One region of the Blastochloris viridis genome, then DNA from elsewhere that is predicted to be linked to it. Evidence: riboswitches for the same ligand, from Rfam matches in the RefSeq annotation. Region 1 holds a riboswitch; each other region holds the start of a gene.
What was found. Region 1 has a riboswitch for cobalamin ahead of BVIR_RS10300 (DUF4198 domain-containing protein). Riboswitches for the same ligand answer to the same signal wherever they lie in the genome.

Region 2: linked by a shared signal. The riboswitch ahead of BVIR_RS06175 (TonB-dependent receptor plug domain-containing protein) and the one ahead of BVIR_RS10300 (DUF4198 domain-containing protein) in region 1 are both predicted to bind cobalamin.
Region 3: linked by a shared signal. The riboswitch ahead of cbpA (modified peptide precursor CbpA) and the one ahead of BVIR_RS10300 (DUF4198 domain-containing protein) in region 1 are both predicted to bind cobalamin.

Annotation. Positions count from the first base shown of each region.
Region 1 covers NZ_CP012946.1:2,346,683-2,357,145, forward strand. The annotation lists gene cbiM (cobalt transporter CbiM) at 1-359, opposite strand, end outside; gene BVIR_RS10300 (DUF4198 domain-containing protein) at 478-1,272, opposite strand; cobalamin riboswitch at 1,410-1,623, opposite strand; cobalamin riboswitch at 2,186-2,408, opposite strand; gene cysE (serine O-acetyltransferase) at 2,575-3,432, opposite strand; gene BVIR_RS10310 (Lrp/AsnC family transcriptional regulator) at 3,788-4,231, opposite strand; gene BVIR_RS10315 (CaiB/BaiF CoA transferase family protein) at 4,512-5,756, opposite strand; gene BVIR_RS10320 (acyl-CoA dehydrogenase) at 5,770-6,951, opposite strand; gene BVIR_RS10325 (LysR family transcriptional regulator) at 7,095-8,012, shown strand; gene BVIR_RS10330 (sensor histidine kinase) at 8,027-9,871, shown strand; gene BVIR_RS10335 (sigma-54-dependent transcriptional regulator) at 9,868-10,463, shown strand, end outside.
Region 2 covers NZ_CP012946.1:1,385,921-1,396,383, reverse strand. The annotation lists gene BVIR_RS06185 (MBL fold metallo-hydrolase) at 1-408, shown strand, start outside; gene BVIR_RS06180 (DUF4112 domain-containing protein) at 589-1,014, shown strand; cobalamin riboswitch at 1,099-1,307, shown strand; gene BVIR_RS06175 (TonB-dependent receptor plug domain-containing protein) at 1,473-3,506, shown strand; gene cutA (divalent-cation tolerance protein CutA) at 3,706-4,026, opposite strand; gene BVIR_RS06165 (NAD kinase) at 4,175-4,957, shown strand; gene BVIR_RS06160 (response regulator) at 5,119-5,664, shown strand; gene BVIR_RS06155 (Hpt domain-containing protein) at 5,676-6,269, shown strand; gene BVIR_RS06150 (DUF2336 domain-containing protein) at 6,326-7,468, opposite strand; gene BVIR_RS06145 (hypothetical protein) at 7,572-8,567, opposite strand; gene BVIR_RS06140 (MaoC family dehydratase) at 8,712-9,185, shown strand; gene BVIR_RS06135 (HpcH/HpaI aldolase/citrate lyase family protein) at 9,187-10,086, shown strand; gene BVIR_RS06130 (MT-A70 family methyltransferase) at 10,231-10,463, shown strand, end outside.
Region 3 covers NZ_CP012946.1:446,489-456,951, reverse strand. The annotation lists gene BVIR_RS02065 (DUF3592 domain-containing protein) at 1-41, opposite strand, end outside; gene cbpB (peptide-modifying radical SAM enzyme CbpB) at 273-1,697, opposite strand; gene cbpA (modified peptide precursor CbpA) at 1,694-1,840, opposite strand; cobalamin riboswitch at 1,953-2,086, opposite strand; gene BVIR_RS02055 (cold-shock protein) at 2,342-2,551, opposite strand; gene rpsU (30S ribosomal protein S21) at 2,909-3,265, shown strand; gene purU (formyltetrahydrofolate deformylase) at 3,568-4,470, shown strand; gene BVIR_RS02040 (helix-turn-helix transcriptional regulator) at 4,559-5,281, shown strand; gene ligA (NAD-dependent DNA ligase LigA) at 5,465-7,579, opposite strand; gene recN (DNA repair protein RecN) at 7,576-9,246, opposite strand; gene BVIR_RS02025 (outer membrane protein assembly factor BamD) at 9,363-10,217, opposite strand.

The sequences.
Region 1 (10,463 bases):
GGCCGGCAAAGGTAGAACACCAGCACCGCCGGCAGCGCGATGTTGAGGGTGTTGACGCCGAGCACGGTCAGACCGCCGAAGCCGAAGAACACCGCCTGCAGCAACAGCCCGACGAACAAAGCCGGAAAGGCCGCCCAGCCCAGCACCAGCCCGGCAAGGCCGTTGAGGATGAGGTGGACGCTCGATGGCCCGATCGGAACGTGGACGAGCGAGGCGACGAAGAACGTCGCGCTGAGCACCCCGGCAGCCGGAATCTTGTCGGTCGGCATCTGCCGCAAACCGATCCCTACTCCGACCACTGCGAGCGCGGTGCCGGCTGCCACGACGGGCATCGACAATGCGCCATCGACGATATGCATGTGACCACCCTCTCAGGCCGTAATATCGAGCCTCGCCCACCCGTGGCGGCGCGAAAACCGTGTCAGCGTTTTAAGTCGTGCGGGATGGCAGGGGCCGACCGCGCCATCCCGCTCCGCCTCATTTCACGTCGTAGGCACGCACCCACAGCACCGCGTCTTGCGACAGCGGCTTGCCGTCGTGCTGCTTGGCCGAGCCGCTGCCGAGCGCGGCGAAGCCCCAGAAGCCGGCCTTCGGGAGGCCGAAGGTGAACACGCCGTTGGCGTCGGTAATGGCGACCACCGCGCCGCCGGGGGGCGGCGATGCCTTCGCCTTGCCCGGTTTGCGGGCGGCGATGTCGGGCTCGGCCGCGAGGTATTCGATCTCGATTTCCGCGCCGGCGACCGGCTTGCCCTCTGACAACACCACGCCGGAAAACGTGGAGCCGGCGAGGATATTGGTCGGCTTGTTGAGCGGCACGATTTCGGTGGCGAGTCCGACCGGCTCGTTCCAACCGCCCGGCACACCGCCCTGGTTCACGAACGATTTGGTGATCTGCTGGATGAACTTGCCTTCGCTCTTTTCCAGGTAGGGCGCCGGCACCAGCACGAAGATGTAGTCGCCGAGCCGCCGCACCGGCACCTTGGCCTCGAAGCCAGCCGCAGCATTTTCGGCGCCGCGAAAGCTGATCGGGGAGAGCTTGGCAAGAAGGTCCGTCTTCTCACCCTTGTGGATGACGAAGAACTCCAGCGGCTTGCCCATGTCCATGGCGTGACCGTTGGCGAACGGATGCCAGAATGCCAGCAGCAGCGGAATCTCGCCGGCCTTCTCGAGATTGACCTCCGGCGTATAGACGAGCTGAAAATGGGCCTTGGCGGGAGTCGCGGCGCATGTCGCCAGCGCAGTCGCCGCCAATGCGGCTTTCAAAACCTTCACGATAAAAGTCCCCCAACGCGGGCCGCGTCGCGGCCCTTGCACCGAAAGGAGACGCTTGGGAGATCAGCGGCGCACACGGACGATCAGCGCCCGTGGTGCTGCACGACGCTCACCCCGGCGTCCGACGACAGTCCGCTCGCGTATGAGCGGGTGTGGCAGGTCTCCTGGCTCACGGGTCATCAGGTCGCCGAACCTTCCCAGCCCGTCCGGGCCAGTGGTCGTTCTCGGCGATCTTCACCGCTTACAGTTGCGGGGGCAGCCTCGGATTTGCCGCGCAAGCGCGACGCACCGCGTTCCCTTTTCATCCCGTCCGGAGTCGCCGGAGCGGGAACCACATCTCAACGTAGCCAATAAACTCGAGGATGTCGACAGCGCCGCCACAATTTTCAGCGCGCCTTTCAGCGCGCCGGCAAACTACATTAAAATAAAACAACACCCCAGCGGCGCAGATCAACGTGCCGCCGGCCCTGAATACGGACGTACCGAACGGAAACAGCAAAAAAACAGCCGCGTAACCTTCGCTCGTTTTACGGCGGCCGCCGGATCGCAGGCCGCCGGCCGCACGCTGCGCCGCGAATGGCCGTGCCCGGCCCCGTCCACGGAGCGCTTGAGTTCCTGCGTTGGGATCTGAGCCGTGCCGGCCCGAACGGCCGGTTCGGGCACCAGCGCCGGCTGTCGCCGCCGCCATCGGCGGAAAGCCCGCCACGCGGAACCCGCGCCGATGCGCACGCTTCACCGGGAGCACCGCGCGCTGGGCGCGATTCGTTCCCGGCCAGCCGATATCGGGCAACGCGAGCTGTCATTTTCGGCGCAACCCCTCGAATTCAGGACTGGGCCGAGCGGGCGCATGCAGGAGAAACCACCGGCGGAACGCGCGGGACTCGCAAGCGCACCACCGGGACACCCCGCCCAGGGACGATATGATGTCGCGGCAGGTCTCCTGGCTCGCGGGTCTCAGCCTTCGTCCGGTCTTCCCAGGGTTCGTTACCCCAGTGACTCGACGTGGACGTCGGCTCGCCGCTCACAGTTGCGGGGGCAGCCCCGGATTTGCCGATTCCTTCCGGAGATTCGGCGCGCCGGATTCCCTCTTAGCTCCGGGCCATCAGGCTCGCAGAACCACGACGCCGGGAATGTGCCCCCCGCCGCGAGCCCAAGTCAACCATCCTGCAGCCGGAACGGGCACTACCATGTCGGCGCCCGGCTCGGGCATCCGCCAATCCGGCAAAGCCGAGTGGGAGCCGTAAGCTCCTACGCTGCCGAGATTATCGACCGAAAAATCGGCTCGCCTTTGCGGAAGGTGCTCTAAATCACGTAATCGAAGGCGTCGTAGGCGTCGCGGTCGAGGGTCTGGTCCATGGCCGACGCCGGATCGGGACACCCAGCCGGCCCCACCGGCCGCGCCGGCACGCCCGCCACCGTGGTGTTGGCCGGCACCGGGCGCAGCACCACCGAGCCGGCGGCGACGCGGGCGCAGCGGCCGATCTCGATATTGCCGAGGATTTTGGCGCCGGCTCCGATCAAGACGCCGCGTCGGATCTTGGGGTGGCGGTCGCCGGTCTGCTTACCGGTACCGCCGAGCGTGACGCCCTGCAGAATCGAAACGTGATCCTCGATCACCGCGGTGGCGCCGACCACAAGGCCAGTGGCGTGGTCGAGAAAGATGCCCTCGCCCATCGGCACCGCCGGGTGGATGTCGGTCTGGAACACCTCGGACGACCGGCTCTGCAGATAAAGCGCAAAGTCGCGCCGGCCGCTACGCCACAGCCAATGCGCCAGACGGTGGGTCTGGATGGCGTGAAAGCCCTTGAAATAGAGCAGCGGCTCGATCGCCCGCGTCGTCGCCGGGTCGCGATCCAAAACGGCCCTGAGGTCGGCGCGCACCGCCTGACCGATCGCCGGATCGGCAGCAAACGCCTCGCTGAAGGCGTCATAGAGCAGCCGATCGGGCAAGGACGGTCCGGCGAGCCGCCCCGACACCCGCCGCGCCGCCGCATCCTCGACCGAGGTGGCGTGAAAGACCGTCGGAACGACCAGCCCGCCAAGCTCCGGCGAGGCACGCAGCACCGCTTCGGCTTCCTCCCGTACCGCGGGCCACAGCACATCGTCGCCCGTCGGCAAGGATCGCACCGTCGCGACGAACGGTCTCGGCGTCATTTGCATCACACCGCTCCCACGGCAACGAGTTCGTACACACGCTTTGCGGAAAATCGCATCAAATTCCCGGAAACGACGTTGTCGAAAATCCTCGCTCGAAACGGGGATGTTCGGCAAGCAGACTCCGGTTGCGAACCTGATCGGGCCGCAATACTGCACCATCGAGCCGCAGCGCACTGGTTTCGTCAAGAAAACGCCATGCCATTTTGCTGCGCCTGCTTAGGTTTCCGTTCTACCGGACGTCGCAGTCACAGATACGAAATTCTCCGGCCGTCAGACGCCACGATCGCTGCGGCGCCTCGCCGCGCCGGCACTGCCGAGCGCGCTCTCCGCAGCGCTGCCGAGGCATGGCTTCGAAATGTCAGGGAGCGCTCCTGTCGCGTGGGTTCTTCGTCGCCGGCGGCACCGGCAATGCGGTGGTGGCCTTGATGCGCTCCATCGCAAACCGCGAGGTGACGTTCTTCAGCGGCACGACGCTGATCAGGCGCTTGTAGAACTCGTCATAGGCCGCCATGTCCGCCACCACCACCCGCAGCATGTAATCGACGTCGCCGGCCATGCGGTAGACGTCCATCACCTCCGGGATCGCGACGATGGCACTGGCAAAGGTCTCCAGCCATTCCTTGGAGTGGTCGCCGCTCTCGATCGACACGAACACGGTGAGGCCGAGGCCGATCTTCTCCGGCGACACCAGCACCGCGATCAACGCCGTCGGCACCGTGCCTGCGAAGAAAGAGCCCAGCGCGACAACGCCGAAGCGGCTGAGGCCGGCGGCGAACAGCTTGTGCGAGTTGCCGTAGCGCACCTTGTCGATGACGACATGGTCGCCAACCTTCAGCAGCGTCCACAGCGTCGCCGAGATTGCGCAGTCTAGACATTCGAGACGTCACGACCGTGCCGCCCATTTCGGAAGACATTGCGCCACGGCTCATTTGGCGGTAGCCGCGGAGGGCTTTGGTGCGCAGAGGGAGACTCGTGCTTCCAGCTGGCGCAGCGCAGCCATTTCATTCTTCAAGGCGGCGAAAAAGAGAGAGCATCGCCCCACGCACCTTCACTGTCAGCCGCCCTTCACCGTCAGCCGCGCGTCAGCGCGCCGGCGTTGCCGAGCACACTGTGCCGTCGATGACGCCACGGGCCTTGAGATCGGCGATCTCGTCGGGGCCGAGACCAAGCAGTCCGCTCAACAGCGCCTCAGTGTCGGCGCCGAGCAGCGGCGGCGACCGGCGATAGGACACCGGCGTTTCCGACAGCCGGATGGGATTGGCCACGACCTTGACCTCGCCCGCCAGCGGATGCGGGATGGTGGCGGCAAGGCCGCGATGGCGCACCTGCTCGTTCTCGAACACCTGGTCGAGGCGGTTGATCGGGCCGCACGGTACGCCGGCCGCTTCCAGCGCGGCGATCCAATCCGGGGTGGTGCGGGTGGCCATCACCAATCGCAGCCGCGCGACCAGGTCGTCGCGGTTGCGCACCCGCTCGACATTGGTCGCGAAGCGCGAGTCGTCGGCGAGTTCCATGCAGCCGGCGGTGGCGCAGAAGCGTCGGAACTGGCCGTCATTGCCGACGGCGAGGATGACATGGCCATCGCGGGTGGCAAACGCCTGGTAGGGTACGATGCTGGGATGGGCATTGCCCATGCGCTTCGGCACAACGCCGCCCACCAGATAGCTACTGGCCTGGTTGGCCAGCACCGCGATCTGGACGTCGAGCAACGCAAGGTCGATGTGCTGGCCCTGGCCGGTGCGATCGCGATGGGCCAGCGCGGCCAGCACCGCCACCGTGGCGTAGAGCCCGGTGAACACATCGGCGAGCGCCACCCCCACCTTCATCGGTTCGCCGTCGGCGTCCCCGGTCAGGCTCATCAGCCCGCCCATGCCCTGGACCAGGAAGTCGTAGCCGGCACGGCTCGCCAGCGGGCCGTCCTGACCGAAGCCAGTGATCGAGCAATAGACCAGGTTCGGCCGCACCGCGCGCAAGGACGGATAGTCGAGGCCATATTTGGCAAGGCCACCGACCTTGAAGTTCTCCAGCACCACGTCGCACTGCGCCGCCAGCCTGCGGATCAGCGCCTGCCCCTCGGGATGGGTGAAGTCGACGGCAAGCGACTGCTTGCCGCGGTTGGCGGCGATGAAATAGGCGCTCTCGCCGGTGTCGTTGCCTGCGGCATCGCACAGGAACGGTGGCCCCCAGTGGCGGGTGTCGTCGCCCTCGCCCGGTCTCTCGATTTTGATGACCTCGGCCCCGAGGTCGGCCAGCATTTGGCTTGCCCAGGGACCGGCCAGCACCCGGCTGAGGTCGAGAACACGAAGATGCGACAGCGCCCCGGTCATCCCCGCCTCCGCTTTATGCCGAGAACGCCTGTAGCCCGGTCTGGGCCCGGCCGAGGATCAGGGCGTGGACGTCCTGGGTGCCCTCGTAGGTGTTGACCGTCTCCAGATTGACCATGTGGCGGATGACGTGGAACTCGTCGGCGATGCCGTTGCCGCCGTGCATGTCGCGGGCGACGCGGGCAATATCGAGCGCCTTGACGCAGTTGTTGCGTTTGATCAGCGATACCCCCTCCGGCGCCCAGGTGCCTTCGTCCATCATTCGGCCCACCCGCAGCGCCGCCTGCAGCGCCAGCGTGATCTCGGTCTGCATGTTGGCGAGTTTCAGCTGGATCAGTTGTGTCGCCGCCAGCGGCCGGCCGAACTGCTTGCGGTCGAGGGTGTACTGGCGCGCGGCGTGCCAGCAGAATTCGGCGGCGCCGACCACGCCCCAGGCAATGCCGAATCGCGCCTTGTTGAGGCAGCCGAACGGCCCGCCGAGCCCCGTCGCGCCCGGCAGCAGATTTTCCTCGGGCACGAACGCCTCGTCGAGCACCACCTCGCCGGTGACCGAAGCGCGCAGGCTGAGCTTGCCCTCGATCTTCGGGGTGGAGAAACCGCGCGTGCCGCGCTCGACCACGAAGCCCTTGATCTTGCCGTCGTGGGCCTCCGACTTGGCCCAGACCACAGCAATGTCGGCTATCGGGCTGTTGGTGATCCACATCTTCTGGCCGCTCAGCTGGTAGCCGCCGTCGACCTTGCGCGCAACGGTGCGCATGCTGCCGGGATCGGAACCGGAGTCGGGCTCAGTGAGGCCGAAACAGCCGACGATCTCGCCCTTCGCCAGCCGCGGCAGCCAGCGGATTTTCTGCTCCTCGCTGCCATAGGCATAGATCGGATGCATCACCAGCGAGGACTGCACGCTCATCGCCGAGCGGTAGCCGGAATCCACCCGCTCGACCTCGCGGGCGATCAGGCCATAGGCAACGTGGCTGACCCCGGCGCCGCCATAGGCCTCCGGCAGGGTCGGCCCCAGCATGCCGAGCGCACCCATTTCAGACATGATCTCGCGGTCGAACCGCTCCTCGCGATAGGCGGTCAGCACCCGCGGCTGCAGCTTGTCCTGGCAATAGGCTCGCGCCGAGGCGGCGATCAGCCGCTCGTCCTCGGTCAGTTGCTCGTCGAGAAGGAAAGGATCGTCCCAGCGGAACGTCTGCACGGCGTCGCCTCCCGGATATTGTTGCCCCGCCGCCGGCGGGTGTTCGCGCACAGTGCCTGAGCCGGGCCCTCATGCAAAAAATATCTTGTGTATATGCGCGATAACGTTCCCTTATATCGCGGCATCGCACATTCCGAGGCCCGATGGTCGACACCCGCCAGCTGCGCTATTTCATCAGCATTGTGGAGCAGGGCTCGCTGTCGCGCGCCGCCGAGACACTGCACGTCGCCCAGCCAGCGCTCAGCCTCCATCTCAAGCGGATGGAGGAGGAGTTCGGCTGCCAGCTGGTGCTGCGGACCAGCCGCGGCGTGGTGCCGACCGAGAGCGGCCAGCGCCTCGCCCAGCGTGCCCAGGAGGTGCTGGAGACCATCCACCGCCTTGCTGACGAGGTGCGCGGGCTGGAGGCGGTGCCGACCGGCCCGGCAGTGATCGGGGTGCCGACGTCGCTCGGGCCAATCCTCACCGTGCCGCTGGTCAAGCTGGTGCGCGAGCGCTGTCCCGAGGTGCGGCTGCGGGTGGTCGAGGCACTGTCGGGCCATATGCAGGACTGGGTGCTGAGCGGGGAACTCGATCTCGCGGTAGTGTTTGGCGAGGCGCCGCCGCCCGGGCTCAGCGTGCGGTTCCTCGCCCGCGAAAGCCTGTGCCTGGTCGGCCCGTGCGACGACGCACTGACGCGCGGCCGGACCGAAATCGACCTCGACGGTGTACTCGACCTGCCGCTGATCCTGCCGGGCCTGCCGCACGGGGTGCGGGCGGAGGTCGAGCGGGTCGCCATGCGCCGCCGCCGCCCGCCCAACGTCATCGTCGAGCTCGACTCGCTCGACCAGATCAAGACGCTGGTCGCCGACGGCGTCGGCTACACCCTGTTGTCGCCACGCTACGCCGGCCACGGCGCAATCGTCACTCGGCTTGCCATCGTGCCAGTGGTGCGCCCCAGCGTCGAGCGCACCATCTCGCTGGCGCACGCCGCCAGCCGACCGCTATCCATTGCCGCCCGAGCGGTCAACGACCTCCTGCTCGACCTCGTCGCCCGCCACACCTGCGACGGGCGCTGGGTGTAAGGCTGGCTGCGATCATGGTTGCCCCGCGTCGTCCCCTTCTGCCCGCGTCGCTGCGCCGGACCTGGCTGTGGGCCAGCCTTGGCGCCCTGGCCGGGGTGGCGGTGATGGTGTTCGCCTATGATTGGGCTCGCACCGCAGCGATCGAGGACGCCCGCACCCGCGGCGCCCAACGCCTCCGGCTCTACTCTGCCACCATCCGCACCGCGATTGACCGCTATTCCTACCTGCCCACCATCCTGGCGATGGACCCGGAATTTCGCCGGGTGTTGAGCCACCGCTCGCCCGAGGCGGTTGCGACCGCCAATGTCCGGCTGGAGAAGATCAACGTCGCCGCCCGGTCGGCGAACCTTTACGTCATGGCGCCCGACGGCGAGACCATTGCCGCCAGCAACTGGAACTCGCCGCTGTCCTATGTCGGGCAGAACTACGGGTTCCGCCCCTATTTCACCGACGCCCGCGCGCTCGGCGCCGGTCGCTTCTTCGGGGTGGGGCTGACCACCCGCCAGCCCGGCTATTTCCTAGCTGCAGCGATCCGCGACGGCGCCGGCACCTTCCTCGGCGCTGCGGTGGTCAAGGTCGACCTCGAAGGGCTGGAGCACGATTGGGCGCTGGCCGGCGAACACGTCTATGTCACCGACCACAACGGCGTCGCCATCCTCGCCAGCGTGCCGGCGTGGCAGTACACTATCGAGGCAAGAATCGACGACGCCACGGCGGCACGGCTGGCGATCGCCCGGCGCTACGGTGTCCGGCAGATCCGCGAAATGAGCCTCGTCGACCTCGGCGCGCTCGGCGAGGGGGCGCGGCGCCTCATGCTCGGCGAACGCGCCTTCCTCGCCCAACGCCAGCCGGTGCCGGGCGAGAACTGGCAGATCCATTACCTCACCGGCTGGGACACCATTTCCGACAAGGCGCGCGCCACCACCGCAATGGCCGGGTCTGGATGGGCGGTGGCCGTGCTGTTCCTGCTCTATCTGCGCCAGCGTCGGCTCGGCATCCGCGCACGTGCCGATGCCCAGGCCGCGGTCGAAGCGGCGCTGCGGCAGGCCCGCGACGATCTCGAGCGCACGGTCGAGATCCGCACCGCCGCGCTGCGCGCAGAGGTGGCCGAACGCGAGAAGACCGAGCGCCATCTGCGCGCCACCCAGGACGAGCTGATTCACGCCGGCAAGATGGCGGCGCTCGGCCAGATGTCGGCGGCCATGGCGCACGAAATCAATCAGCCGCTGACGGCGCTGCGCACTTTTTTGGCGAGCACCCGCATCTTCGCCGAGCGCGGCGACCAGGCCAGCCTGTCGGCCAATTTTTGCATGATGAACGAACTGGCGGAGCGGATCGCCAAAATCACCCAGCATCTCAAGGTGTTCGCCCGCAAGAGCCCGATCCTGTTCCAGACGGTCGATCTCTCCCAGGCGCTCCAGCGCGCCCTGTTCCTGCTCGACGGCCAGATCCGGGCGGCCGGGGTCGACGTCGAGCTGGCGCTGGATCCGGCGCCGCTGGCTGGGGATCTGCTGCGTCTGGAGCAGGTCTTCGTCAATCTGATCCGCAACGCCCTCGACGCCATGCAGGGCTCGCCGCGCCGCCGGCTGGCAATCCACCTCGCCGCCGAGGCGGGCTGGTGCGTGACCCGCATCGCCGATTCCGGGCCGGGCATCGACCCGGCGGTGATGGACCGCCTGTTCGAGCCGTTCTTCACCACCAAGTCGGTCGGCGAAGGGCTGGGCCTCGGCCTGTCGCTCTCCTACGGTATCATCCGCGACATGGGCGGGACGATCCACGCCGAGAACATCGCAGCCGGCGGCGGGGCGGCCTTCATCATCCGCCTGCCGCTCGCCGGCCAACCGGGCGAGGCGACATGACCGAACGCGGCCGGGTGCTGTTCGTCGACGACGAGGGGGCGATGCGGCTGGCGGTGAGCCAGTGGCTGACGCTCGCCGGCTTTCAGGTGAGCACGTTCGCCAGCGTCGAGGCGGTGCTGGCGAAGATCAGCCGCGAGTTCGACGGCGTCGTCATCTCCGACGTCAAGATGCCCGGCCGCGACGGGCTCGATCTGCTCGGCGTGGTGACGCAGCGCGACCCCGACCTGCCGGTGATCCTGGTCACCGGCCATGGCGACGTGCCGCTGGCGGTCGAGGCGATGCGACTTGGCGCCTACGATTTCCTCGAAAAGCCGTTCGTGCCGGAGCGGCTGGCCGAAAGCGTCGCCCGCGCCTGCGAGAAGCGCCGTCTGGTCGGCGAGAACCGCCGCCTGCGCACCTCCTCGCGCCACGATCTGGCGACGCGGCTGATCGGCACCTCGGCGGCGATGGAGAAGATTCGCGCCGACATCGTCGACCTCGCCGGCACCGGCCTCAACGTGGTGATCGTCGGGGAAACCGGCAGCGGCAAGGAGCTGGTGGCGCGCTGCCTGCACGACGTCAGCGGCCGCAGCGAGAAGCGCTTCGTCGCCGT
Region 2 (10,463 bases), 960 kb from region 1:
CTGGAGGGCAATTTCCGCAATGCCCGCCGCGTGTTCGGCGACATCGGCGAGCGGGTAAGGCGGTTCGAGTGGGGCCAGGAGATTGCCGGTGGCATCTCCGCCATCGACGCCCCCGGCCATACCCCCGGCCACACCGCTTTCCTGCTGTCCTCCGGGCGCGAGGAACTGCTGGTGCTGTCCGACACCGCCAACCATCCGGCGCTGTTCGTGCGCCATCCCGGATGGGCGGCGGTGTTCGACATGGATTGGGACACTGCGCGAATGACGCGCCGCAAGCTGCTCGACCGTGCCGCGGCCGAGCGGGTGCGCGTCGCCGGGTTCCATTTCCCGTTCCCGGCCAACGGCCACATCCTGCGCGAGGGCTCCGGCTACCGCTTCGTGCCGGTGCAGTGGTCGGCACAGGTGTGATCCCGCCATCAAGGCCGGGGCGTTTCGCCGTTTCCGGACACCGATTTGGCCGAAGCTGTTTCGGTGGATCGCGCCAAGACCTAGCGGAAACTTCCCATGCGGAAACATGGTGCCGGGCGGCATCGCTGATCTGCCGCCAGGCCGGCTTGCGTCCCGTCATCGGCATCCCATCTGGACGCCATGAGCACGACCCACCTGCATTGGACCGACACCTTCGACCCCGCCGATCCCTATGAGCGGGCTGCGCTGCAGCGGCTGTCGGTGCTGGCACAATTGCTCGACAGCGCGTTCGAGGTGCCCGGCACCAAGGTTCGGCTCGGGCTGGACGCCATGATCGGCCTCGTTCCCGGCATCGGCGACGCCATCTCGGCGGCGCTCGGCTCCTATCTGGTCTACGAGGCCCGTCAGCTTGGCGCGCCGAACCATCTGGTCGCCCGCATGGCCGGCAACGTGATGCTGGATTTCGCGCTCGGCGCAGTGCCCGTACTTGGCGACGCGGCCGATGTGCTGTTCCGCGCCAACAAGCGCAACATGGCGCTGCTGCAGCGCCACCTGGAGCGCAAGGCCCGCCGGCGCACCATCGACGGCACCGCCACCCGGCTGTAGCCGCCGCGCCGGCCCGCCATGGCCGCGGCCGGGCATAACGGTGGCAGAACCGTGGCCAAGCCTTGACAACACCTTAACGAAACTGCGAATTGGCCCTGTGCAGGTGGGCCGGTGCATCCGGCCCAGGGAACACGGTGAGGACGGCCGCGGAGCGGCTGGACGAATCCGAGGCTGCCCCCGCAACTGTGAGCGGTGAGCCAACCGTCGATACGCCACTGGAGGTCCAGCTCTGGGAAGGCGGCGGCAGGCGATGACCCGCGAGCCAGGAGACCGACCTGTGCGAGTCACCTTCCGGCGTGCGGGGCGCGCGGCCGGGGCGGTCTCTCCGCTCGGTGACAGTGGAACTGTCGCGGAGGGTCGGCCATGCGCCACGCCTTGAGCTTTGAACGATGCCAGCGCTGGGCGAAAGCCTGGGCCGCCGCGATTCCTGTCGATCTTCTGGCTCCCGGAGATGCGTCATGGCGGCGTCCGCCCGCTCGGCTTTGCATAGCTTTCTGCTTACGACCTCGTTGATCCCGCTCGTCGCACTGCCGGCGCTGGCGCAATCTGACAACGATCTGCCCGAACTCGTGGTCACCGCCAGCCAAGTGCCGGTGGAAGCCTCCAAGGTCGGGTCGGCGGTGACGGTGATTCGAGGCGACGAACTGCGTGCCAACGGCATCACCACGGTGCCCGACGCGCTGCGGCAGGTCGCCGGCGTCGCCGTCGGCACCACCGGCCCGCGCGGCGGCCTCACCGAGGTGCGCATGCGCGGCATGAAGCCGACCCACCTCATGGTGATGATCGACGGCGTGAAGGTGAACGGCGTCGACAACAACAGCTTCGACTTCGCCGGCTTCCTGGTCGACGACATCGAGCGCATCGAGGTGCTGCGCGGCCCGCAGTCCGGCGTGTGGGGCGCCGACGCCCAGGCCGGCGTGATTTCGGTGATCACCAAGAGCGGCCGCGGCCTGGCCAAGCCGGAACTCACCACGCGCGCCGAGATCGGCACCCGCAATTCGGGTGGCGCGGCCGCCTCGGCACGCGGCGCGGTCGGCCCGGTCTACGGCGCGCTGACGGTGTCGAACGAATCGACGCGCGGCTTCAACGTCTCGCGCTGGGGCTCGGAAACCGACGGCAGCCACGCCACCGTGGTGTCCGGCAAGGCCGGTGTCGACTTCAACGAGTATTTCAATCTCGAAGGCTCGGTCCACTGGATGGACCGTGCGACCAAGACCGACAATAGCGACTATGCCACCATCGGCTACCTGCCGGACTGGACGCCCATTCCGGCCAATCCGGCGACCTATGGCCGCGTGGTCGACAAGGCCGACACCTCGGCCTACGACAATTTGTCGGCGAGCGCGGTCGGCACGCTGAAGCTGTGGGATGGCCGCTGGACCCAGACCTTCGGCATCAAGTCCTTCGAGCACAATCTGGATTCGCGCTCGCCGGAGTGGGGCAACTATTTCTACAACGGCCAGCGCACCACGCTCGACACCAAGGGCGCACTGAAGTTCGAAACACCTTGGCTGGCCGGCGCCCAGAATACCCTCGCCATCGGCGCCGATTACCAGGACGAGGACTATCGTCAATCGGGCCCCTATGTCGATCCGACCTGGACCGCCGGCCTGTCGCGGTCGCAGACCGGCCTGTTCGCTGAGTATCTGCTCGATCTGCCGACCGGGCTCGCGCTCTCGACGGCGGTGCGCCACGACGACTTCGAAGTGTTCGAGGATGCCGATACTTGGCGCGTGACGGCCTCGCAGACGTTTTCCACCGGCACCCGGCTGCATTCCTCGGTCGGCACCGGCGTCACCAAGCCGACCTTCCTGCAGCAGTTCGGCAGCATTCCCGGCACCTTCGTCGGCAATCCTGACCTCAAGCCCGAGCAGTCGACCGGCTGGGATACCGGCGTCGAACAGACCCTGATCGACGGCAAGCTGTTCTTCGACGTCACCTATTTCTGGATGGACCTCACCGACGAGATCCGCACCGTCACCCTCGGCAGCGGCCTCAAAAGCGCGGTCAATTCGCCGATGAGAACCGAGCGCCAGGGCGTCGAAGTCGCGCTCAAGGCCGAGCCCCTGCCGTGGTTGTCGCTGGAGGGCACCTACACCTACACCGACGCCGATGCCTACGACACCGCCCAGCAGACCGTGCTCGGCGCCACCCGCATTCCGATGCACGCCGCCTCCGGCCGCGCCACGGTGAAGTTCGCCGATGGCCGCGGGCGCGCAACTGTAGCGGTGGTGTTCAACGGCTCGATGATGGACACATACTATGGCCTCAACACCGAGCGGGTCGAACTCGGGTCCTACACCCTGGTCAACGCGTTGATATCGTATGACCTGACGCCGCAGACCACGATCTACCTGCGCGCTGACAACATGTTCGACGAGACATACGAGGAGGTCTACTCGTACCTGTCGCCCGGCGCGGTGGTCTATGCCGGCCTCAAGGTCAAGCTCGGCGGCGAGGCCGAGCCGAAGGCGATCGCCGCCCGTTACTGACCGCTGCAGTCCTGCCGCCGCCCGGCGCGGCGGCAGGAACGCAGGACTGCCAGCTGCGCTTTTCGGGCTCCGCCGACCCGATCGAGCCGGCCAGCCGCTCAACGGACGGTCGACCGGGACCCACAACGATCGCAGAGAGGCGTCTTCACCGCTGCCCGCCGGCGAAAAGCCCCTCGCCCCGCGCCGGCGGTCGCCGCCGTCACTCGGCTGTTTCGGTGATGATCCAGGCGAGATAGGCCGGCTCGCCACCGGTCACCGGCACCACCACGATGGCTGGGGTCTTGTAGGGGTGGCGCGCCCTCACCGCCGCCACCACGGCGTCGGATCGCGTCGTGTTGGTCTTGACGATCATCACCGTCTCCTGGGCGCGTTCGACCACGCCCTCCCAGCGATAGATCGAGCGCATGCCGGGCAGGATGTTGACGCAGGCCGCCAGCGTCGCCTCGATCAACGCCAAGCCTGCAGCCTCCGCCTCCACGACCGAGGGCCACGTCGTATAAACGAGCGCCGCCTGTTCCATAGCTTTGTCTCCAGCGCTGGATGCTGCGATCGGAGGGGGGGACGGCCGCGGCACGGTGGTTTATGCAGGTCGCAACAGCCGAGTCTTTGCAGGAATTCCAGGCGCACCCTATGTTGGCGCAGTCTGAAAATGCTGGCTAGCCGCCGCAATGCACGAATCCCCTCGCCGTTTTGACAAGGTCGCCTTCGTCGGGAGCCCGGCTCCGGACGCTCAGGCGGCGCTCGCCCGTTTCGAGGCGCGCTATGGCCGCTGCGACCCCAACGACGCCGACGTCGTGGTGGCGCTGGGCGGCGACGGGCTCATGCTGCAGACCCTCCACCACGTCATGCACAAGGGAACCCCGATCTACGGCATGAATTGTGGTTCGGTCGGCTTCCTGATGAACGACTTCATCGAGGACGGCATCGTCGGCCGCCTCGCAGCAGCCGAGCCGACCATCATCCACCCGCTGGTGATGACCGCGCGCGACGGCGACGGCGCCATCCACATCGCCAATGCCATCAACGAGGTGTCGCTGCTGCGCCAGTCCTACCAGGCGGCCAAGTTGCGCATCCTGGTCGACGGCCGCGAGCGCCTCGCCGAACTGATCTGCGACGGTATCCTGGTCGCCACCCCTGCCGGCTCGACCGCCTATAACCTCTCGGCCCACGGGCCGATCCTGCCGCTCGACTCGCCGCTGCTGGCGCTGACGCCGCTGTCGGCGTTCCGGCCGCGGCGCTGGCGCGGCGCCATCCTACCCGACCGCGCCGAGGTCCGCATCGAGGTGCTGGAGGCCGACAAGCGCCCGGTGAGCGCGGCCGCCGACCACATCGAGGTCCGCAACGTCCGGGAGGTATCGGCGCGCATGGACCCGTCGATCTCTTTGACAATGCTGTTCGACCCCGGCCACAGCCTTGATGAGCGCATCCTGCGCGAGCAGTTCGGCACCTGATACCCGCGGCTGCTGAACTTGATCTTCCACCCACCCCGGCGCAACCCAGTCGGCCACCGGTTTTTCCCGCAAGCGCGTTTTCCCAGCGGAACGCTTCCGTCTCCACGGATCCTTAACGGTCGGTTGTTAGCCTGGATCAAAGTCCGGACAACGGCCGACGCATGTTCCACATTGATTTCAATCGACTCCGCTTTCTGGTGATCGACGACAATGCGCACATGCGGCGCATCGTCCGCACCCTCCTGCACGGTTACGGCGCCCGCGAGGTCTATGAGGCCGAGGACGGCGCCGCTGGCCTTGAGGCGTTCACCTCCTACACGCCCGACATCGTCATCACCGATTGGGCGATGCCGATCTTCGACGGTCTCGAACTGACGTCGATGATTCGCCAGCCGGGCGCGAACGCCAATCCCTACGTGCCGATCATCATGTTGACCGGCCACAGCGAAAAGCGCCGCGTCATCGAGGCGCGCGATTCGGGGGTCACGGAGTTCCTGTGCAAGCCGATTTCGGCACAGGCCCTTTACCAACGAATCCTCAATGTGGTGATCAATCCGCGCCCGTTCATCAAAACCAAGACATTCTTCGGTCCTGATCGTCGGCGGAACGTCAACCCGAACTATGTCGGCCCGGAACGCCGCAAGGGCGGCAAGGCCGAAGTCATCAAGGCCCAGCCGCTGCTCGACAAGCTGCGCTCGCCGACCTGAGATCGAAGACCATGACCAACGCCAAGCCCGACGCCAGCGTGACCCCGTTCCACGATCACGACGTGATCGTGCCGAAGAAGAACCTCAAGTCGTTCGCTCGCAAGGTGTCTGCGGACGAGAACGGGCTCGACTTCGAGGCGATCGAGCGCGCCGAGGCGGCGCTGAACGAATTGTCATCGGAGTTCGACGGCTGGATGGCGATCGAGTGCGACCGGCTGGAAGCCTCGCGCAAGGCGCTGTCGTCCGGCGGACTGTCCAAGGGCTCGACGCAGGTGATGTTCCGCGCCGCCCACGACATCAAGGGCGAGGCTGCCACCTTCGGCTTCCCGCTCGCTGCCGAGATCGCCGACAGCCTGTGCCGGCTGATCTTCCACACCCCGAAACCGGCGGCACTGCCGCTGGAACTGATCGACCGCCACGTCGCCGCCATCCGCGCGGTAGTGCGCGAGAACATGCGCGGCGGCGGCGATACCACCGCCCGCGAGGTGGCCGAGCATCTGCGCTCGATGGCGGAGGCGTTCCTGCGGGAGCAGCACAAAGACGACGCCGACTGGCTGGCCGACAACACCTCGCCCTCGATCGTACCCGATCCATCATTGCGCTGACCGCGCCCGCGGCGCACCGCGCCCGAACCGCAGCGCTCGCCTGACCGAATGCCGCGCTACGCCACCTCGGCGAGGTCCTCAGTGAACGCCCGCGCTTCCTCGCGCGCGGCCTCCGCCGCGTAGCGCCGCAGCAGCGCGAAATAGCCGTCGAGTTCGCGCGGATCGTGGCCGCGATAGAGTGTCAGCACCCGCTCAACCATACGCCGGCGCAGTTGCACCGCGGCCAGCGGGCCGTGGGCAAACCCGACCTCGTGCAGCGCCGTCATCGCCGCGCGGAACAGCGGCTCGGCCGAGGCCGGCAGCCCGGCCTTGAGAAACAGCGGCGCAAAGGTTGCGAAGCTGCGGTCGTCGAGGATCGCCGCCACCCGCTCCAGCCTGAAGCCCGATAGGTTGGCCAGCGCCGCCTCGAACAGCGTGCGGTTGCCGGCGAGCAGCGCGCGCAGCAGCAGTCCCGCGGTGAGCTGGCCGGTGTCGCGCAGATGCTGCACCAGTTCCAGCGCGGTGCCGCCATCGACGCGCCGGGCGATCGCCACCGTGGTGCGTTCACATGCCTCGCGCGTCACCCGCGCTGCCACCTCCGGATTAAGCCAAGCCCGCTCCGACACGAACGCGGCCAGCAAGCCGGCCAGCTTCGCCGCCAGCGCCTGGCGCAGCGGCGGTGTCAGGTCCTGACGCGCCAGCAGCGCTTCCCGGATCGCGCCGACATGGCCGAGACGCTCGATCAGCCGCTCCAGCGTCGCCTCGGCGAGGTCGGCGCCCTCGTTCTCGATCAGCATGCGGCAGACCTCGGCGTCGGCAACCTCGGCAATCACCGCCGACACCGCCTCCGGCACCCACGGCCGCACAGCCACGGCGGCGCGCAGGCCAGGCCGGCCGGCGCGCACGATCTCGATCAGCTCGATCTCCAGCAGCACCGGCGAGCGCTCGACCACCACGACGGCGATGTCCGGAGCATCGTGCGCCAGCGCCAGGATGATGTCGTGGGGGGCCTCGGCGCTGCGGCTGAGCGCTTCTGCCAGCGTCCGCCGCACCAGCGGCGCGCTGTCGTCCAGCATCAAGGTGAGCGCGGCCTGGGCGGCCTTGCGGTCATGCTCGGACAGGTCGGAATAGAGATAGGCGCGAGCCAGCGCGGCGGTTGCTTCTGCGCGATCCCCCGGCGAGGCGGTACGAACCCATTGCAGGAACCGGCGGACGATCATGTTTTTACACCAGCAACACACTCACCGCCGCCATGCTAGGCAGCGGCGCTTAACAAAGCGTTCACCGTAAATATTTGCAATTCAATAGGAATTTTTTGCCGGGTCAGCGGCCGGCAGCCGCATCCGGCGTGCGGGCGAACGTGCCGAGTTCCAGCGGCGTGCCCGCCGTGCCGGTGGTCTTGCCCGGACCCGCGGCGTAGGCCGCCCGCGCCGTCTGCGGCAGCCACATCGAGCGCACGTCGGCGGCGACCGGGCTGCTGCGCTCGGTCTGGAACAAACCGTAGAACGCGAAAGGCAGCAGCGGCTCGGCCTGCTCCGCCGCGAGCGCCAGCGCGGCCGGCTGCGGCAGGGCTTGCGGCTGGGGCATGGTGGGCTGGGGCATGGTGGGCTGCGGCGCGCTTGCGGTCGCCTGAGTGGTGGTCTCGGTGCCGTGCTGCTTGACCAGCACGGCGTAGACCTCGGCCGCCGAACGCGGCCGCCCGCTCTTGTCGTAGAAGATCGGCCGGTTGGCACCGGCCGCCTCGGGAAACACCGTGTCCGCCGGCGCGGCCGGGCTGGTGCCGACGAGATCGAGGAACTTTCGGGCCCCGGCCGAGCCGAAGAAGTGGGCAACGTAGAGTTCGCCGTCGGTCGGCTGGCGCCCCAGCACCGTGCGCAGATCGGCGGCGTTGCGGTTGGTGAAGGCGCCGCCCATCACTGCATTGGCCAGCGGGTCCTCGCGCAGCGCCATCACCTGCTGCTTGAGCGCCGGATCGGCGATGTCGAGATTGCCGGAGGGCGTGCGAACGATGGCGCCGGCATATTGGCCGTAGCCGTAGCGGGCGCCGTCGGCCTTCAGCGTCTCCAGCCAGGTGTCGTCGAGAAACTGGAACAGGCCGGTGGCGGTGGAGGTCTTCGAGCGCAGCCTGGGATCGAGGTCGGATTCGCGCCGCGCCGTCTTGACGAGATATTCGAAGCTGACGCCGGTGGTGCGGCTGGCAAGCGTCAGCGCATCCTGAACCGAGGTCTCGCCGGTGCGCGGCGCAGACGCCGGCGGTTCCGGCAGCAGGGGCGCAGCGGTTGTCGTCGGCGCATTCGGTGAAGAGAACAGGAAGAACATCGGGAGCGACCCAGCGGTGAGCGATCGGCGCGCACGCCAACCGCCGATCTGGCGCGATCACCGCTCATTGGTGCGGCGATTATGGTAAACAGCGGGTTAACTTGGCCGTCGCCGAACGGCGGCAACGATCACGGGAGGAACGCGATGGACGGACGGCACTGGCGTGGCGGGTTGTGGCTGGAGGACTTCGCGGTCGGCGCCACCTTTCGCCACCGCCTCACCCGCACGCTGACCGAAATGGACAACGTGCTGTTCTCCAACATGACGCTGAACCCGCAGCCGTTGCACATCGACCGCCATTTTTGCGAGCGCGAGACCGAGTGGGGCCAGCCGCTGGTCAACTCGTTGTTCACGCTCGGGCTGATGATCGGCATTTCGGTCAACGACCTCACCAACGGCACTACCATCGCCAATCTTGGCATGACCGAGGTGCGCTTTCCGGCGCCGCTGTTCCACGGCGACACCCTGCGCGCCGAGACCACCGTATTGTCAGTGCGCGAATCGAAATCGCGGCCGGACGCCGGCATCGTCGAGTTCCACCACCGCGGCTACAATCAGGACGACGTGCTGGTGGCCGAATGCCGCCGCCAGGCCTTCATGAAGAAGCGGCCGGCGTGACATGCGCTCGCTGCTGTTCGTTCCCGGCGACAGCCCCAGGAAGCTCGCCAAGGCGCTGGAGGCCGGCGCCGACGCGCTGATTCTCGACCTTGAGGATTCGGTGGCGCCCGACGGCAAGGCTGCTGCGCGAGACGCCACCGCCGGCTTCCTGCGCGAGGCGGTGCCGCTCCCGGCGCGGCCACGGCTGTTTGTGCGGGTCAATGCGCTGACCTCCGGCCTGACCGACGCCGACCTCGACGCGGTGATCAAAACCCGGCCGGACGGCGTGATGCTGCCGAAAGCCGAGCATGGCCGCGACGTCGTCCACCTCGCCGCCAAGCTGGCGGCGCGGGAGGCCTTAGCCGACATCCCGGCGGGGGCCACAGGGGTCCTCGCCATCGCCACTGAGACCGCGGCTTCGCTGTTCGGGCTCGGCAGCTATGCCGGCTGCTCGCCCCGCTTGGCCGGCCTTGCCTGGGGCGGCGAGGACCTCTCCGCCGACCTCGGCGCCGAAACCAACCACGACGAGGCCGGCCGCTGGACGTCGCCCTACCTGCTCGCGCGCAATCTGTGCCTTGCCGGCGCGGCGGCGGCGCGCGTTGTCGCGATCGACACCGTGTTCGTCGACGTGCGCGACGAGGCCGGGCTGATCGCGGAGGCCGAGGCCGCCCGCCGCGACGGCTTCTCGGCCAAGATGGCCATCCACCCCGGCCAAGTCGCGCCGATCAACGCGGTGTTCACGCCGTCTGCCGCGGCGGTGGCGGAGGCCGAGCGTGTGGTTGCCGCCTTCGCCGCCGCAGGCGATGCCGGCGTCACCACCCTCGACGGCAAGATGCTCGACCGCCCGCATTTGTTAAGGGCAAGACGGGTGTTGGAGAGGGCAGGATCGAAGGACACGCCGGCTGCCGACGGTCGCGGCTGACCGCATCGTCCCGGACTGCGCGGGAGGCGCAGCACCCGGCGCAGATCCAGCCCGTTGGAGAGTTGCCCGCCGCCGGCGGCGAGCCGCTTGCCCCACCGAGCGCTGTGCCTATGCTGAGCCAATTGGGCCTGCGGCGGGACTGCGATGCCGACACCACCCGACACCGAGTGCTCCCCCGCCGCCGACCTCGTGCGGTTCGCCGACGGGCGGGCGTTCGCCACCGTGCTGGCCGATCCGCCCTGGCAGTTCGTCAATCGCACCGGAAAGATCGCGCCCGAGCACCGGCGGCTGTCGCGCTATGGCACGCTGTCGCTCGCCGAGATCATGGCGCTGCCGGTCGCCGACATCGTGCGCCCCACCGCGCACCTCTATCTGTG
Region 3 (10,463 bases), 1.8 Mb from region 1:
AGCAGGATGCCGAGAAGGCTGAGAACAACGCGGCCGATCATCCAGCAATTATCCGCCAAATGGACATCGGCCCTGCGATAGACCCGAACGCCGCGCTGGCAAAGCGACTCGGCTCAAAACACCGGGGCCTTCAATCCAATTCAGGCAGCCGTTCGATTTCGTCCATCCCGGACGGCGCGAAGCGCCGAGCCGGGACCGTTTTCAGTATCGTTTCCCTGCCGCACCCGATCCCGGCACGAAGCTGCGCTTCGGCCGGGATGATGCGGCGGACGTCAACAGCCCAGCCGAGCTGCGTCGAACACCGTCTCGGTGCCGTCGTCCCAGCCGTCCCACAGGAAGTCGGCGTGGCGGCCCTCGGCGATCAGCCGGAAGGCGTAGCGCGTCTGCTCCTCGTAGAACTCGCAATAGGCGCCGGTGCGATCCATGCCGCCGTTCATCTCGTGCGCCTCGGCCGGGCACGGCGAGCCGCAGAAATGGCGGATGGCACAGCCCCGGCACGGCGCGATGTCCTCGACCTTGCGGCCGGAGACCTTGGTGAAGGCCGGCTGCGCCAGCACCTCGTCGATGTCGTCGGCAAACAGGTTGCCGCCCTTGAACTCAGGCAGGCCGATGAACTCGCTGCACGGGAACAGATCGCCGTTCGGCACCAACGCGAAGAACGCCCGCCCGCCGCCGCACGGCGAGATGTCGCACATCAGCCGCCGCGCGGTCGGCGCCAGGATGCCGATCAGGATGTTGGCGAAGTTCGCCACCACCAGCTTGCGGCCGGTTTGGCGATAGAGCGCGTGGCTGCGCTCCAGCGCGGCGATGAACGCCTCGGCCAGCGGCGCATCGTCGGGCCGCACCGTGCGCGCGCCGGGCAGCGTGCAGCGGATGACGTTGAGCATGCATGCCGGCACCTCGCGGGCGTGCAGGAACTCGACCATGGCATCGAGCTGGTCCAGGTTCTGCGAACTCATGGTGCAGATGACGTTGAAGGCCGGATAGCCCTTCAGCCGTTCGATCGCCTCGACCACCTTGTTATAGACCCCGGCGCCGCTCCAGTTCGCGCGGGTGCGGTCGGCGATCGCCGCGACCGGGGCGTCGAGCGACAGGCCGATGCCGACGCCGCGGCTGGTAAGGAAGGCGATAGCCTTGTCGTCGAGCAACGTGGCGTTGGTCTGCACCCCGAAGCGGAAGCGGTCCTTGAAGGCGTCGATGCCCTGGAAGATGGCGTCCCGCGCGATCATCGGCTCGGCGCCGTGGAAGATGATCTGCGGTTTGCGCCCCTCCGGCATGTGGCGGCGGAAATAGCGCTCGAGCCGCGACAGTGCGTCGAGCAGGGTCGGCGCATCCATGTCGGTGCCGTCCCGCCGCATCTCGGCCGGGATGTAGCAATAGGTGCAGTTGAGGTTGCAGCGCTCGGTGGCGTTGACATAGACCGCCGAGGGCTTGAGCCCGAACCTGAGCGCCGCCATCTCGCGGCCGAAGGCGTCGGCGCTGGCGCGATAGCCTTCGAGCAGCGCGCCGCCGGCCAGGGTGTCGGCGAGCTGGTCCTTGGCGATCAGCGCCCAGAACGCGGTGTCGGGCGAGATCAGCGCGATATGGGTGGGGTGGCCGATGTCGTAGGGCTGAAGCTGAGGCCCCATGCCGCTGTTGACGAAACGGCCCCGCGAGGGGGCCGTCCCGAGCGCCGTCGGATCGAACGGCGCGTTCATTTCAAAGCCTCTTTGTCCATCAGCACGAAGTGCGACAGGCCGGTGCCCTCGCTGTCGCAACTCTTGCGGATGGCGATGACGGCGGGGCGCGGCGCCGGCTGAGCGGCGGCGGGGCGGGTGGTGGCAGTGGCGGTGTGGTCCATTCCTCGGGCTCCATGTTGGCGACCGGGCGTTCGGCAGCGGCCGCGCGCAAGCGCACGCGGGACTGCCGAAACCCTTTGCCATCGGATTTCGCCCGATCTGACGTTCCAGCAGGTCTTCTGGCTCTCGGATCGACCGCCGCCTCGCGCCTTCCCGACCGGGTGGTCCCCGTCAGTGGCTGGCTCTCGCCGTCGAAGCGGCGTCCCCGATTACAGCGGCGGGTCCGCCACGGATTTTCACCGTGTTCCGGGATGCTGGAACTATGCCGCCAGCTAACCCGGCCGGGCCGGCGCCGTCAATCGCCCGGTCGAAACGGCAACGGCCGCGCCCGGTAACCGGGCGCGGCCGTTGTGAGTCGACTGTGGAGTTTCTCCGCGCGCACTCAGCGCCGCCCTGGGTCAGGGCAGGCCTCCGCGGAAAATCCGTTACGCAAGTTCCCTTGCGTCAGATCCGTCGCGCAACAGCCGCGGCCCGACCCTCAAGGCATGCCGGGCCGCCGGCGATCACGCCGGCTGGATGTTGTTGACCGCGACCTTGCCGGTGCGACGGTCCTCGGCGGTGTCGAAGGTCACCTTCTGGCCCTCGGCGAGGCCGCGGATGCCGGCACGCTCGAGCGCAGTGGCGTGGACGAACACGTCCTTGCTGCCGTCGTCGGGACGGATGAAGCCATAGCCCTTTTGGTCGTTGTAGAATTTCACGGTGCCGGTAATCATGTGGTGTCTCCTCCGCCAGTCAGGTGCACGTGATCGCAGAACAGCGCGCGTTCCGCAACTCCAGGTTCGTCGATGTTTGGAAAGACTTGAGAACGTGCGCCCGGCTAAGCCTGGGCGGAACGGCCCGATCGTCCGGCCAAAGTTCGATACCGGCGGGGATATAGGCGCTGGCGGCCCGAGCCACAAGGGTTTCCTCGCAGAGGAACACCCTGGAGTAGGTAGAATGGCGAATTTTCGGCGGCAGGCCGCGTTTTCTCGCAGCGTTGCCCGCCGGACGTGATAAGCAACCGCATTTCCCAGGCTGCCGCCGTCGTACCCGGCTGGCCGCGCAGCACAACCCAAAGATCGGAACATCGTTTGCAGGTTTTCGTCCGCGACAACAATGTCGAACAAGCCCTCAAAGTCCTCAAGAAAAAGATGCAGCGGGAAGGCGTCTTCCGCGAGATGAAGCAGCGGCGGGCCTACGAGAAGCCCTCCGAGCGCAAGACCCGCGAAAAGGCCGAGGCCGTTCGTCGCATGCGCAAGGCCGCTCGCAAGCAGGCCCAGCGCGAAGGTCTGCTGCCGGCGCCCAAGCGCCCGGCGCGTGACGCTCGTGGCGGTCGGCCGGGCTTCGGAGCACGTCCGGGCTTTGGCGCCCCGCCGCGTCCGCGTCCCGTCACCGCAGCGCCCGGCTCGCCCGAGGCCATCGGTGACACCACGGGCACGCTGACCTGACCCCGGTCTCCGCCCTGCCAAAAAACGGCACGCAGGCCCCCGGCGTTTCGCCGCAAATACCGCCGGCGCGACATCATGGTCTCGGTCATGATGCGTATGCCGGGCGAAATCCGGGTGCCAGCGGCCGCGGAGAGTGCTAATCCGTGGCCGCGGGCATTGCCGCGCCGAGGTCGGCCCCAGGCGCGTTCTGCTCGTCGATGATACGCGACTCCATCCCTCGACGCGGCAGAGCCCGACCCCCGGGGTTCCGTTGCATCGATCCCGCCCGCTAACCCGGCGGCTTCGAGTACGGACACGCGATTATGCAGTTACCGCTCCCGCAGTCCCAGATCGTGCAGGCTTCTTCCGAGCCGGCGCAACCGCAGTTCACGCTGACGATCTCCTGTCCCGACCGCATCGGCGTGGTGGCGGAGGTCAGCGGATTTCTGACCCATCACGAGTGCTTCATCACCTCGTCGTCGCACTTCGGTGACATCGAGACCGGCCAGTTCTTCATGCGCACGGCGTTCCTGCTGCCGCCGGGGCTGTCGTTCGCCGATCTGACCCCGAAGTTCGCGCCGATCGCCAGCAAGTTCTCGATGAAGTGGGGCTTTCACGACGAGCGCCGCAAGGACCGCGTGCTGCTGCTGGTCTCCAAGCAGGGCCACTGCCTCAACAATATGCTGTATCTCTACCTCAGCGGCAGCCTGCGGATCGAGATTCCGGCGATCATCTCCAACCACCGCGACCTTGAGCAGATGAGCGGCTGGCACCGCATTCCGTTCTACCATCTGCCGGTGACCAACGAGACCCGCGCCCAGCAAGAGGACAAGATCATCAAGCTGGTCGACGACCTCAAGATCGACCTGATCGTGCTCGCCCGCTACATGCAGATCCTGTCGCCCAAGCTGTGCGAAGCGCTGGCGTGGCGCGCCATCAACATCCACCACTCGTTTCTACCGAGCTTCAAGGGCGCCATGCCCTACCATCAGGCCCACACCCGCGGCGTGAAGCTGATCGGCGCCACTGCCCACTACGTCACCAAGGACCTCGACGAGGGCCCGATCATCGAGCAGGACGTCGAGCGGGTCGACCACACCCTGACGGTGGACGAGCTGATCACCATCGGCCGCGACATCGAGACCCGGGTGCTGTCGCGCGCGGTGCGCTGGCACACCCAGCACCGCGTGCTGCCCAACGGGACCAAGACCGTGGTGTTCCGCTGACGGCGGGACGCCGGCGGCGCCTCGTGGGCGACGCCCGCGTTTCGCCGAAAGGTTGCAAAACGCCGCCAATCAAATATCATCCGTAATTATGCAGGCGTGCGGCGTCGTTGCCGAGAAGGTTGCCGCCATCCTCGCCGCCCCACAAGCGGGCAGCGAGGGTGGGAGGCTGTTGTCGGCCCACCTCGCGGCGCTGCACCGGATGGCGCCGTTCGAGCGCTATTCGATGGCCGGCCTGCCGCAGCCCGGACGGGGCATCGGCACCGGCACGGTGCTCGCCAGCACCTGGCCCGAGGGGCTGCTGCACGACTATCTCGGCGCTCGCTGGTTCGAGACCGACCCCACCGTGCTGGTGATGCGGCGGTCGCCCGGCTTGTTTTCCGACACCGTGCTGGCGGATGCGACGCCCGACCTCATCGCCGCCCGCCGGCTGCAAACCGTGAAGGAAGGCGCCGGGCGTCATTTCGTCGGCGTGCCGATCCGCCATTTCGGCCGGCCGGTCGGCGCCGTGGTGATCTACCGCCACGAGGCGTTCTCGCCGACGGAATCGGCGGTGATCGAGCTGGTCGCCCCGGCGCTGCACGCCGCCGCCGCCGGGCTGCCGACCGCGAGCGAGCCGGGTCCGCTGACCCCGCGCGAGCGCGAGTGCCTGGCGTGGTGCTCGGAAGGCTTCACCTCCCGCCAGATCGGCGACCGGCTGTTGATCAGCGAATTCACCGCGATCGCCCACCTCAACGCCGCGATGCGCAAGCTGGGCGCCGGCTCGCGCACCCAGGCGGTGGCCGAGGCCATCCGCCACGGCCACATCGCCTGATACGCGTCCTGAGGTTCGGCCTGCCCGGCCCATGCTTCGAGACGGCTGCTTCGCAGCCTCCTCAGCATGAGGCCGAGAATGGTCGCTCATCAGGGCCACTGATGTAACCCGACATCATCCTTGGCGACGCGGTGTTCGGCCGCTCCATTGGATGAGCCGGGCTCACCAAACAGCTGACGGAAATCAGCGCGTCTCGCCGATCAGCTCGAACCACTCGTCCTCGGTCAGCACTACGACGCCGAGGCCTTTCGCCTTGTCGAGCTTGGAGCCGGCGCCGGGGCCGGCAACAACGTAGGAGGTCTTGGCCGACACCGAGCCCGCCACCTTGGCGCCCAGGCGCTCGGCCATCGCCTTGGCCTCATCCCGCGTCATCTTTTCCAGCGTGCCGGTGAAGACGACGGTCTTACCGGCCACCGGGCTTTCGGAGCGAGGCTGCTCGGCATCAAGGATGGTGACTTCCGCCACCAGGTTCTCGACGATGCCGAGGTTGTGCGGCTCGGCGAAGAACGCCGCGACCGCGCCCACCACCGCATCGCCGATCTGGTCGATGGCATCCATCTCCGCCCGCGCCGCCTCATCCCCCGCCGCGATCTTCTCGGCGGCGGCGCAGAACGCGGTCCAGGAGCCATAGGCGCGGGCGAGCTGGCGCGCGGTGGTCTCACCGACATGACGAATGCCGAGGGCGTAGAGGAAGCGCTCCAGCGCCACCGTGCGCCGCGCCTCGATGGCAGCGAACAGGTTCTTCACCGAGGTGGTGCCGAAGCCGTCCTTGTCCTTCAGCTTCTTGAAGTTCGCCGCATCGCGCCGCGCCAGGGTGAAGATGGCGGCCGGCTCCTTCACCGGCAAATCGGCATCCTCGAAAAAGAACGCGATCTGCTTTTCCCCCAATCCCTCGATGTCGAAGGCGCGGCGCGACACGAACAGCCGAAGGTGCTCGATGCGCTGGAACGGGCAGGCGAACTCGCCGGTGCATCTGCGCACCGCGCTGGCCTCGCCCGACGCCAGTTCCTCGCGCACCAGCGGCGTCTTCAGCTCGCACTGGCACACGTCGGGGAACGCATAGGGCGCCTCGCCGCGCGGCGCGTCCTCGATCACCCGCACCACCTGGGGAATGACGTCGCCGGCGCGCTGGATCTCCACGGTGTCGCCGACCCGGACGCCGAGCCGCGCGATCTCGTCGGCATTGTGCAAGGTGGCGTTCTGCACCACCACGCCGCCCACCGTGACCGGCTCAAGCTTTGCCACCGGGGTGTGAGCGCCGGTGCGGCCGACCTGGATGTCGATGGCTTTGACCAGCGTGGTCGCCTTCTCGGCCGAGAACTTGTGGGCGATCGCCCAGCGTGGCGAGCGCGACACGAAGCCGAGCCGGTTTTGCAACTCGATGGAGTCGACCTTGTAGACCACGCCGTCGATGTCGTAGCCAAGGCTCGCGCGCTGGCTCTCGATCAGCCGATAGTGCGCCAAAAGCTCTTCGGCCGAGTGGCACAGCGTGGTGAGATCGTTGGTGGCAAAGCCAAATGATCTCAGCGCCGCGACCATGCCGAACTGGGTGGCGGCCGGCAGATCGCCGGACACCTCGCCCCAGCCATAGGCGAAGAATTTCAGCGGCCGCGATTGGGTGATGCGCCAATCGAGCTGGCGCAGCGAGCCGGCGGCAGCATTGCGCGGATTGGCGAAGGCGGGCTTGCCCTCCGCCGCCTGCCGGGCATTGATGGCGGCGAAGTCGGCGTGGGACAGATAGACCTCGCCGCGCACCTCGAACACGGCGGGCGCGTCGCCGTGCAGCCGCTCCGGCACGTCGCTGATGGTGCGGACGTTGGCGGTGACGTCCTCGCCCTCGAAGCCGTCGCCGCGCGTCGCCGCCACCGCCAGCCGGCCGCCCTCATAGCGCAGCGAGCACGACAGGCCGTCGATCTTGGGCTCGGCGGTGATGGCCAGCCGGGCGTCGTCGGCAACGCCGAGGAAGCGCCGCATCCGCGCCACGAACTCCACCGCCTCGCCCTCGCTCATGGCGTTCTGCAGCGACAGCATCGGCACATGATGCTTGACCTTGGCGAACTTTGGCGCCGGCGCCGCGCCCACCTTGCGCGAGGGGCTGTCCGGCCGCACCAGCTCAGGAAACCGCGCCTCGATGGCGGCGTTGCGGGCGCGCAGCGCGTCATAGTCGGCGTCGGAGACGATCGGCGCGTCGTCCTGGTAATAGCGGCGGTCGTGGCCGGCGATCTCGCGCGCGAGTCGTTCCAGTTCGGCGGCCGCCTGGTCGGGCGACAGCGTCTCGACTGGCAAGGTGGCGGTCATCGTCCGTCCTTGATCAGCTTGGCGGCGGCGGCGCGCGCCTCGCGGGTGATCTCGGCGCCCGACAGCATGCGGGCGATCTCCTCGCGCCGGTGCTCTTTCTCAAGGCGGCTGACGCGGGTGGCAACGCGGCCGCCGTCCTCCACGTTCTCCTTCTGGATCAGGAAATGGCGCGAGGCCCGGGCGGCGACCTGCGGGGCGTGGGTGACGGTGACCACCTGCACCCGCTCGGCCAGGCGTGCGAGCCGCACCCCGATGGCGTCCGCCACCGCACCGCCGACGCCCGAATCGATTTCATCGAACACCAGGGTCGGCGCCGAGCCGCGATCGGCCAGCGCCACCTTCAGCGCCAGCATGAAGCGTGACAGCTCGCCGCCGGAGGCGATCTTGGCGATCGGCCCCGGCTTGGTGCCGGGGTTGGTCTGCACCCAGAACGCCACTGTGTCATAGCCGTCCGGCCCGCCGGCGGCGGGGTCGGCGGCGATCTGGGTGAAGAAGCGCGCCCGCTCCAGCTTCAGCGCCGGCAGCTCGGCGTTGACCGCCGCGTCGATCTCGGCGGCCACCGCCTGACGCTTGGCCGACAGCTCCGCCGCCGCCTCGCGATAGCCGGCCTCGGCCGCGCGCGCCGCCCGGTCCAGCGTCTTCAGCGCCGCCGCGCCGCGGTCGAGCGCGGCAAGGTCGGCGGCGAACGCCTCGGCCTTCGCCGCAAGCCCGTCCACCGCCACGGCGTATTTGCGCGAGGCGGCGCGCAACGCGAACAGCCGCTCCTCGATGCGCTCCAGCTCGTGCGGATCGAACGCCGCCAGCGCCAGCGCGTGCTCGAGGTGGCTGCGCGCCTCGTCCAGCGCCCCGAGCGCCTGGTCGAGCGCGGCGATCGCCGGCTCCACCAGCTCGCGCGCCTCGCCGCCCCGCCGCTCCAGCCGCCGCGCCGCCGCGGCAAGCTGCGGCACCGGCGAGGCGTTGCCGGCCACCGCGCTGTGGGCGTCCTCAAGGTCCTGCGCCACCTTCTCGGCGCGCATCATCGCGGCGCGGCGCTCGGCCAGCGTCGCCTCCTCGCCGGGCTCGGGCTTGAGCTTGGTCAGTTCCTCGACGGCGTGACGGATGAAATCGGCGTCGGCTTCGGCCTTCGCCAGCCGGGCGCGTTCGGCCGCGGCGGTCTTCTCCGTCGCCCGCCACCCGGCATGGCGGCGGGCGACGTCGCCGGCAAGGTCGGTGAGGCCGCCATAGGCGTCGAGCAGCGCGCGGTGGCTCATGGGATCGACCAGCGCGCGATCATCGTGCTGGCCGTGGATTTCAACCAGCGTGGCGCCGAGCAGGCGCAGCAGCTGCACCGACACCGCCTGATCGTTGACGAAGGCGCGGGTGCGGCCGTCGACGTACTGCACCCGGCGCAAGATGAGGTCGCCCTCGGCGTCGAGGCCGCCGTCGCGGACCAGCGCGCGGGCCGGATGGCCGGCGGCGAGGTCGAACACCGCGGTGACCTGGCCCTGCTCGGCGCCATGGCGCACCAGGCCGGCGTCGCCGCGGCCACCGAGCGCCAGCGCGAAGGCGTCGAGCAGGATCGACTTGCCGGCGCCGGTCTCGCCGGTCAGCACCGACATTCCACCGTCGAAGGCGAGGTCGAGCTTGTCGATCAGAACGATGTCGCGAATCGCGAGCTGGGCGAGCATGGGCGGAACGGTACGTCCATCGGGGTGTCGCGTCCGGCCCGCCGCGACGGTGCCGGTCCGGCCCGTTCTAACACAGATCGCGGGGGATCAATCGGCCCGGCGCCGCGGCCGGGCGCTCAGCCCAGGCCCAGCTTCTTGAACGAGCGGCTGATCCAGGAGCCCTGGTCCTCGCGCGGCTCAAGCCCGCCGGACTGCAGCAGCTTGTAGGCGTCCTTGTACCAGGGGCTGTCCGGGAAATTGTGGCCGAGCACGGCGGCGGCGGTCTGTGCCTCGTGGGTGATGCCCATCGCCATGTAGCACTCCACCAGCCGCATCAAGGCCTCTTCGACCTGGCGCGTCGTCTGGTACTGGATCACCACCGTCTTGAAGCGGTTGATGGCGCCGATGTAGTTGCGCTTTTCCTGGTAATAGCGGCCGACCGCCATCTCCTTGCCGGCGAGCTGGTCGCGAGCGATGGTGATCTTGCGCTTGGCGCTCTCGGCGTACTCGCTGTCGGGATACTTGCGCACCACCTCGTCGAGCGCCTGGATCGCCCGCTCGGTGCGCGCCTGGTCGCGGGTGATGTCGGCGATCTGGTCGAAATAGGAGGCGCCGACCAGGTACTGGGCGTAGGCGACATCCGGGCTGCCGGGGTGAAGCGCGACGTAGCGTTTGGCTGACGTGACCGCCTCGTCGTACTCGCTCGCTTCATAATGGACGAAGGCGGTCATCAGCAGCGCCTTGCGCGCCCATTCCGAATAGGGGTGCTGGCGGTCGATCTCTTCGAACTTCTTGGCGGCGGCCTTGTATTCCTTCTTGGCCACCAGCGTCAGGCCCTCATTGTAGAGCCTGTCGGCCGGCTCGTCCGGCAGCAGCTGCTCGGGCTTCTTGTCGAAGATGGCGCAAGCGGCAAGCGAGACGGCCAGAAGGCCGATGGCGAGCCCGCGAATGACGGTGCGCAGGCGCGATTGAAGCGGAGCAGATCGACGCATCACCTTCAGCAGATCCCCAATAGTCCAACGTCGAGAGCGGCCGCCGCCACCATCGGGACCCGGCATTGACCCGTCATGCGGTCCGGCGTCCGAGAGGTGCCGACGAGCTGCCGTCGCAATGGAACGACTCCGTGCGAAATTGCGTGATGGACCGCGGGCCGCGCCGTCCTTCAAGGCATGACGAGGATGATTTGACCGCACCCGCCCCGTGATGGCCAGGTTCGAAAACCCTGCCTAGGCGCTATC